One region of the Dietzia sp. 2505 genome, then DNA from elsewhere that is predicted to be linked to it. Evidence: riboswitches for the same ligand, from Rfam matches in the RefSeq annotation. Region 1 holds a riboswitch; the other holds the start of a gene.
What was found. A riboswitch is a leader RNA that binds a small molecule or an ion and turns the genes downstream of it on or off. The one in region 1 is predicted to bind cobalamin.

Region 1 (3,398 bases):
GCCGCCTGATGGGACGCGGCGGCGCGGATGGTGGCGGGCAGGTGCACGTCGGAGCCGGTGAACCCGGCCGAGCCCGTGCGCCGGCCGGTGGAGGTGATCGCGCGGGACCGGCGGCCGGAGACGCCGTGGCCCGTGCCAGCGACGGTCAGCAGCCGCGTGCGATACGGGTCCGAGGCCGCCGTGACCGTCCCCGGCTCGGCCGCCGCGGCGCCCGGTCGGCCGTTCTCACCGGCGTCGCGATCCCCCTGCTGCGGGGCACCGGTCTCGTCGCTGGCGTCAGCATCAGCGTCGGTCTCGGAGTCGGCGCCGCCGTTCGACTCCGACGTCGGCCCGTCCTCAGCCGCACCCGACTCGGTGCCTTCGGTGTCGCCCGCATCCGACTCCGCGTGTCCGGCGTGGCCGGTGTCCTCGGCTGATGCGCTCGCCCCAGGATCCTGCTGACCGGTCGTGGCGTCGCCCGCGTTGTCGTCGTCGTTCTTCGTGTCGTCTCCCGGGCCGTCCGTGTCCGGGCCGTCGTCTCGCGGATCGGGCTCGTCGTCGTCCCCCAGGAGGCGGTCGAGGAGGTCCTCGTCGAGCCCCGGGGCGTCGAACGGTGCGCGGCGACGGCGGTGGGGGAGCGCCATGCGCGCGGCCACGCGGATGTCGGCGCGGGTGATGCGGGTCCGGCCCTCCCAGGCGGCGTGGGCGGCGGCCGTGCGCGCGGTGACGATGTCGGCGCGCATACCGTCCACGTCGAATCCGGCGCAGACGGTCGCGATCGTGGTGAGCGCCCAGTCGGTGAGCTCGATGCCGCCCACGCGCTCCCGGGCGGCGGCGATCCGCTCGCGCAGGGTTAGTTCGTCCGCCGCGAAGGTGGCGGAGAATCCCTCCGGGTCGGAGTCGAAGGCGACCCGGCGGCGGATGACCTCGGCCCGCAGCGCCGCCTCGCGCGGTGCGGACACCTCGACGGTGAGGCCGAAGCGGTCGAGCAGCTGGGGCCGAAGCTCGCCCTCCTCGGGGTTCATGGTGCCGATCAGGACGAAGCGGGCGGCGTGCTCCACCGACACCCCGTCCCGCTCGACGGTCACCCGGCCCATGGCGGCGGCGTCGAGGAGCTGGTCCACCACGTGGTCGTGGAGCAGGTTGACCTCGTCCACATAGAGCAGTCCGCGGTGCGCGCGGGCCAGCAGGCCGGGCTCGAACGCGGTGACGCCCTCGCTCAGGGCCTTCTCCAGGTGCAGCGACCCGGCGATGCGGTCCTCGGTCGCACCGATCGGCAGCTCCACCAGACGGACCGGCCGGTGCTCGGTGGGCGCGTCGTGGGGGATCGGGCCGTCGGGGGTCTCGGTGCCGCGGTCGGTCGGGGCGCTGGAGAACCTGTCACCGGCCACCACCTCGATCTGCGGCAGGATCCCGGCCAGCGCGCGCACCATCGTGGACTTGGCGGTGCCCTTCTCGCCGCGGATCAACACGCCGCCGGCCGACGGCGAGACCGCGTTCAGTAGGAGGGCGAGCGCCATGTCGTCGGAACCGACGACGGCGCTGAAGGGGTAGTGCAGTGGCATGGGGGCTCCCGCTCTCGTCTGCCAGACTGGTCAGCGCGAGGCCGGTCTCCGGACTTCCCGGCTCATCTCGGGCGTTCGCGCTGGACGCGATCGCCTGAGAGGCCGGGTTACCGTAGCGGGCCCTGTGCCGGATTCTCACCGGCTTCCCTGATTCTCCCCTCCGCACCGCCCGGGGCGGGTCGTGGGGCACCTCGTGCTGTTGGGGTGTAGTTGTCTCTCCCGGCCGAGGCTACCCAGCGTCCTCGGGCTCCGGGCGGTCGGGCCGGGTGGCCGCGCTCGACGGTAGGGTTCCGCGTCATGAACGTACGGGTGGTCGTGGTGGTCGGCATCGGCGGTGACGGTTGGGCCGGCCTCGACGAGTCCCGTCGCCGTGCCGTCCTGGGCGCCGACGTCCTGCTGGGCGGGGAGCGGCACCTGGCGATGATGCCGGGCGAGGTGGTGGGCGAGCGCGTGGCATGGCCGCGGCCGCTGCGCTCGGGACTGCCCGATCTGCTGGAGCGCTACGACGGCCGGTCGATCGTGGCCCTGGCCTCGGGCGACCCGCTGGTGGCCGGGGTGGCCACGACGTTGATCGACCTGCTCGGCCCGAAGTCGGTGGAGGTGCTGCCGGCGGTGTCGTCGGTTGCGCTGGCGCGCGCCCGGATGCGGTGGCCCGCCGAGTCGGTGGCGGTGCTGCGCGATCACCGGACCCTCGTGCGCGAGGTGGCGCCGGGGCGGCGGGTGCTGGTGCTCTCGGAGGATCGCCACACGCCGTCTCGCGTCGCGGGGGTGTTGGCTGGTGCCGGTTTCGGGGAGAGCACGATGACAGTCCTCTCCGACTTGGGCAGCCCGGACGAGGCGCGTCAGAGTTGCGTGGCGCGCGACTGGGACCCGGGACGCGAGGCGCCCCAGCTGCACGTGCTGGCCGTGGAGTGCGTGGCCGACGCCTCCGCCCGCCCGCTCGGCCTGGCGCCGGGTCTGCCCGACGACGCCTTCGAGAACGACGGCCAGCTCACCCGCCGCGATCTGCGCGCCTCGGCCCTCTCGCGGCTCGCTCCGTCGGCCGGAGGACTGTTGTGGGACGTGGGCGCCGGCGCCGGATCGGTGGGCATCGAGTGGATGCGAGCGCACCCGTCGTGCCGCACTGTGTCTGTAGAGGCCGATCCCGAGCGGGCGGCGCGGGTGGAACGGAACGCCGCGCGGTTGGGCGTGCCGACATTGGCGGTTGTTCATGGGCGCGCGCCGCAGGCCCTCGAGGGGCTCCCTCGCCCCGACGCGGTGTTCGTGGGCGGCGGTGGCACCGCGACCGGGCTGCTGCGGCAGTGCTGGGAGGCGCTGCGTCCCGGCGGCAGGCTGGTCGCGCACGCGGTGACGATCGAGACGGAGCGGGTGCTGATCGATTCCCGCGCGGAGTTCGGCGGCGAGCTCGTACGGTTCCACGTGGAACACGCCGACTCGATCGGCTCGTTCACCGGCTGGGCACCGGCGCGGGCCGTGGTCCAGTGGTGCGCCGTCAAGCCGCGTTCGTCAGCGACCGAGGAGATGCCGTGACCGTTCACTTCGTGGGGGCCGGACCCGGCGCCGCCGACCTGCTCACGCTGCGCGCGGCCGCCGCGCTGGCAGCGGCCGACGTCTGTCTGTACGCGGGCACCTATCTGGACGACGGCGTGCTCGACCACTGCCGAACGGACGCGCGGCTGGTGGACACCCAGCACCTAAACCTGGACGGGATCATCGGGGAGATCGCGGCAGCGCATGCCGAAGGGCTCGAGGTGGTGCGGTTGTGCTCGGGCGACCCGTCGCTGTACTCCGCGCTCGCCGAGCAGACCCGTCGCCTCGATGCAGCGGGCGTGCCCTGGGACGTGGTGCCCGGCG
Region 2 (3,398 bases), 240 kb from region 1:
TCGATCGCGCCACCGGCCACGGCTGCCAGCCAGGCGTCGGAGAGCAGGGCGACGAAGATGCCGGAGACGATCGCGAGCTGCTGGAGGGACCCGAGGCGGCCGCGGATCGAGGGCGGGGCCACCTCGGCGATGTACGCCGGCGCGATGACGGAGGCCGCACCGACGCCCAGGCCACCGACCACCCGCCACAGGATGAGATCCCAGGGGCCGAAGGCGAGCCCGGATCCGATCGCGCTGACGGTGAACAGCGCCGAGGCCAGGACCATGACGCGCGTGCGCCCCCAGCGGTCGGCGAGGCGGCCCGCGAGATACGCGCCGGCGATGCACCCGAGCAGGGCAGAGGAGACGACGAACCCGGTGAGGCCGGCGTTCATCCCGAAGGTCTCCTGGACGGCGTCCACGGCGCCGTTGATGACGGCGGTGTCGAAGCCGAAGAGGAAGCCGCCGAGCGCGGCGACCAGGGAGATGATCACCACCCGGCCGGTGTGGAAGGACTCCTCGTCCGAACCCTTGGCCGAGACGTTCCGTGTGGACATGGCGTACCCCGTTCCCGGGCCGGATGGACGTCCTGATGTCTGGTGAACGGAGCGTAGGCCCACTACGGGTGTGGCGCAAGTCACATATTTCTTTTCGATTCCGAGGTACGAGCGCCCTATTCGAGAACACGTTCTAGGCTCGAGGTGTCTCGCCGTCATACCGAAAGGGCCACCGTCGTGAGTGCCTCCCCCGAGCAGATCCGTGCCACCGCAGACTCCTACATCGCCGGGCTGGTCGCCGGCGATCTCGAGGCCGTGATGGACCTCTACGCCGAGAACGCGACGGTCGAGGACCCGGTCGGGGGCGGCACCGTCCACGAGGGCAAGGCGGCGATCCGGGAGTTCTACTCGTCCGTGGTGGCCATGAAGATCGACGGCGAGGTGATCGAGGCGCGGGTGTGCGGCGACGACCTGCTGTTCAACTTCGAGATCACCACCCACTTCGACGCCGACTCCAAGGCCACCATCAACGTGTGGGACCTGATGACCCACGACGAACAGGGCAAGATCCGTTCGATGCGCGCGTACTGGACCCCGGAGAACATGCGCTGAGCCGGGGTCGCGCGACTGGACTACCCTTCAGGCCATGATCACCGCCATCGTCTTCGTCCACGCCGAGACGGCGCGCATCCCCGAGGTCGCCGAGGCGATCGCCGAGATCGACGGGGTCTCCGAGGTGTACTCGGTGACGGGCACCATCGACCTCATCGTGCTCGTGCGGGCCCGCCGCAACGAGGAGGTGGCCGACATCGTCTCCGACCGCCTGAACAAGGTCCCGGGCGTGGTGGACACAGAGACGCACATCGCGTTCCGTGCGTTGTCCAAGCACGACCTCGAGGCGGCGTTCTCCCTCGGGTACGACGAGTAGACCCCCTCCCCGTGCGCACAGTTGCCGGGAGGTGCCCTCACCATTCCCGCTACGACTGTGCATACTGACATCACGACTTGCTGATCTCCGGATACGCAGGGGAAGACCGGTGAGAATCCGGCGCTGACCCGCAACGGTGTGTCGTCACCTCGGTGACGACGAGCCCGATTACCTGCCCGGAGGTTCGCGACTTCCGTCCATCGCCGAGGTCTGCGATCCGGAGTCCTGCACGGTCGGCCGCCGGCGTCGACGGCTGCCCACCTGCGGGTCTCGTGTGTTCGTGGGCAACACGACACGATCCGAGGTCTGATCATGTTCCGTCGCCAGTCCAGGTCCACCATCACGCTCGCCGCGCTGCTCGTCACGGGGGTCACCCTCGCGGGCTGCTCCCGCGGCGAGGCGCAGGAGGGCACCGCCTCCGGGGCGGTGTTCGCCGAGCCGGTGACCATCACCAACTGTGAGCGTGAATCCACGTTCGACGCCCCGCCCGAGCGGATCATCACGATGAACGCCCACGTCACGGAGACCCTCATCCAGATGGGTGCGGGGGACCGGATCGTCGGCCGCGGGTACGGGAACCGCGAGGACGTCCTGCCCGAGGTGGCCGAGGAGATGGAGCGGATACCCGGGCTCGCCGAGGAGTACCCCAGTTGGGAGCAGATCATCGATCTGGAGCCGGACCTGGTGGTGGCCGGCATGCGCAGCGCGTTCGACGAGAAGGAGGGCCGCAGCCGGGACGCCCTCGACGCGGCGGGTATCGACACCTTCCTGTTCTCCGAGTACTGCGGCGACGGGTTCCCGGACGTCTCCATGCTCGAGACCGACTTCTCCCAGCTGGGTCGGGTCCTCGGGCTGGAGGAGGGCGCGCAGGAGCTCACCGAGGGCATCGTCGACCGGATCGAGTCGGTCCGCGCCACCCTGGACGAGGCCGGCATCTCGGGGACCCCGACGTTCTTCTACGACAGCGGCGAGGCGGAGCCGATGACGATCGGCGGCGTCGGCATCGGCCAGCTGATCGGTGAGTACGCGGGAGCCGACAACATCTTCATCGAGGGCGACCGGCCCTACCTCAAGACCACGTGGGAGATCCTCGGCGAGCGCCGGCCGGAGGCGATCGTGGTGCTCGACTACGGCGCCACCAGCGCCGAGGACAAGATCGCCTACCTGCGCAACCAGCCCATCATGTCCACGACGCCGGCGATCCGCGACGACCGCATCGTGGTGGTCCCCCTCGCCGACTTCTTCGAGAGCTCCCGGATGGCGACGTCGGTGGAGACCATCGCCCGCGAGCTCCACCCCGACGCCTTCGGGCGCTGAGGTGGCGACAGTCGTCCACGACGGGGGCCGCAGCGCACGTGGCACGGGGGCAACGGTTCCGGACCCCCCGTCGGCTCCGAACCGCCGCGCGGAAGCATCCCGCCCCCCGTCGCAGCCCCGCCCCCCGTCACAGGCCCGCACCACGGAACCGCGCCGCGACAGGCGGCCGCTGGGGTTGGTCCTCGCTCCGCTACTGGGCCTCCTCGCCCTGTCCGTGGCGGTGGGGGTCTCCCTGGGGTCGGTGTCCATCCCACTCGGCGACGTCTGGGCGATCGTCGCCCACCGTGTGGCCCCGGGTTCCTTCACCCCGTGGTGGTCCGAGGCCCGCGAGGCGATCGTGATCGAGTCCCGGCTGCCGAGGTCGCTGATGGCGGCGGCGGTCGGCGCGTCCCTCGCGGTGGCGGGAGGCGTCGCCCAGGCGGTCACGCGCAACCCGCTGGCCGATCCGTACCTGCTGGGGGTGTCGTCCGGGGCCGGCTTCGGCGTCGTGGTCCTGACCGTCCTGGGTGTGGGGGCCGGGATGTGGGGTGTCTTCACGCTCCCGATGGCCGCCTTTCTCGGCGCCCTGCTGCCGCTGGCCGGGGTGGTCCTGGTGGCTCGTCGCGCGCACGACACCACGGCGATCGTTCTGGTGGGGGCGGCCCTGACGATGATGTTCGGCGCGCTCAACACGTTCA

Region 2: it holds a riboswitch for cobalamin, as region 1 does, so the genes downstream of both, ABIE38_RS07230 (ABC transporter substrate-binding protein) here and ABIE38_RS08385 (magnesium chelatase subunit D family protein) in region 1, are expected to answer to the same signal.

The regions. Positions count from the first base shown of each region.
Region 1 covers NZ_JBEPON010000003.1:320,111-323,508, forward strand. Annotated here, with positions in the region: gene ABIE38_RS08385 (magnesium chelatase subunit D family protein) at 1-1,544, opposite strand, end outside; cobalamin riboswitch at 1,567-1,753, opposite strand; gene cbiE (precorrin-6y C5,15-methyltransferase (decarboxylating) subunit CbiE) at 1,842-3,074, shown strand; gene ABIE38_RS08395 (cobalt-precorrin-4/precorrin-4 C(11)-methyltransferase) at 3,071-3,398, shown strand, end outside.
Region 2 covers NZ_JBEPON010000003.1:79,528-82,925, reverse strand. Annotated here, with positions in the region: gene ABIE38_RS07245 (sugar porter family MFS transporter) at 1-536, opposite strand, end outside; gene ABIE38_RS07240 (SgcJ/EcaC family oxidoreductase) at 714-1,088, shown strand; gene ABIE38_RS07235 (Lrp/AsnC family transcriptional regulator) at 1,123-1,404, shown strand; cobalamin riboswitch at 1,477-1,598, shown strand; gene ABIE38_RS07230 (ABC transporter substrate-binding protein) at 1,717-2,721, shown strand; gene ABIE38_RS07225 (FecCD family ABC transporter permease) at 2,897-3,398, shown strand, end outside.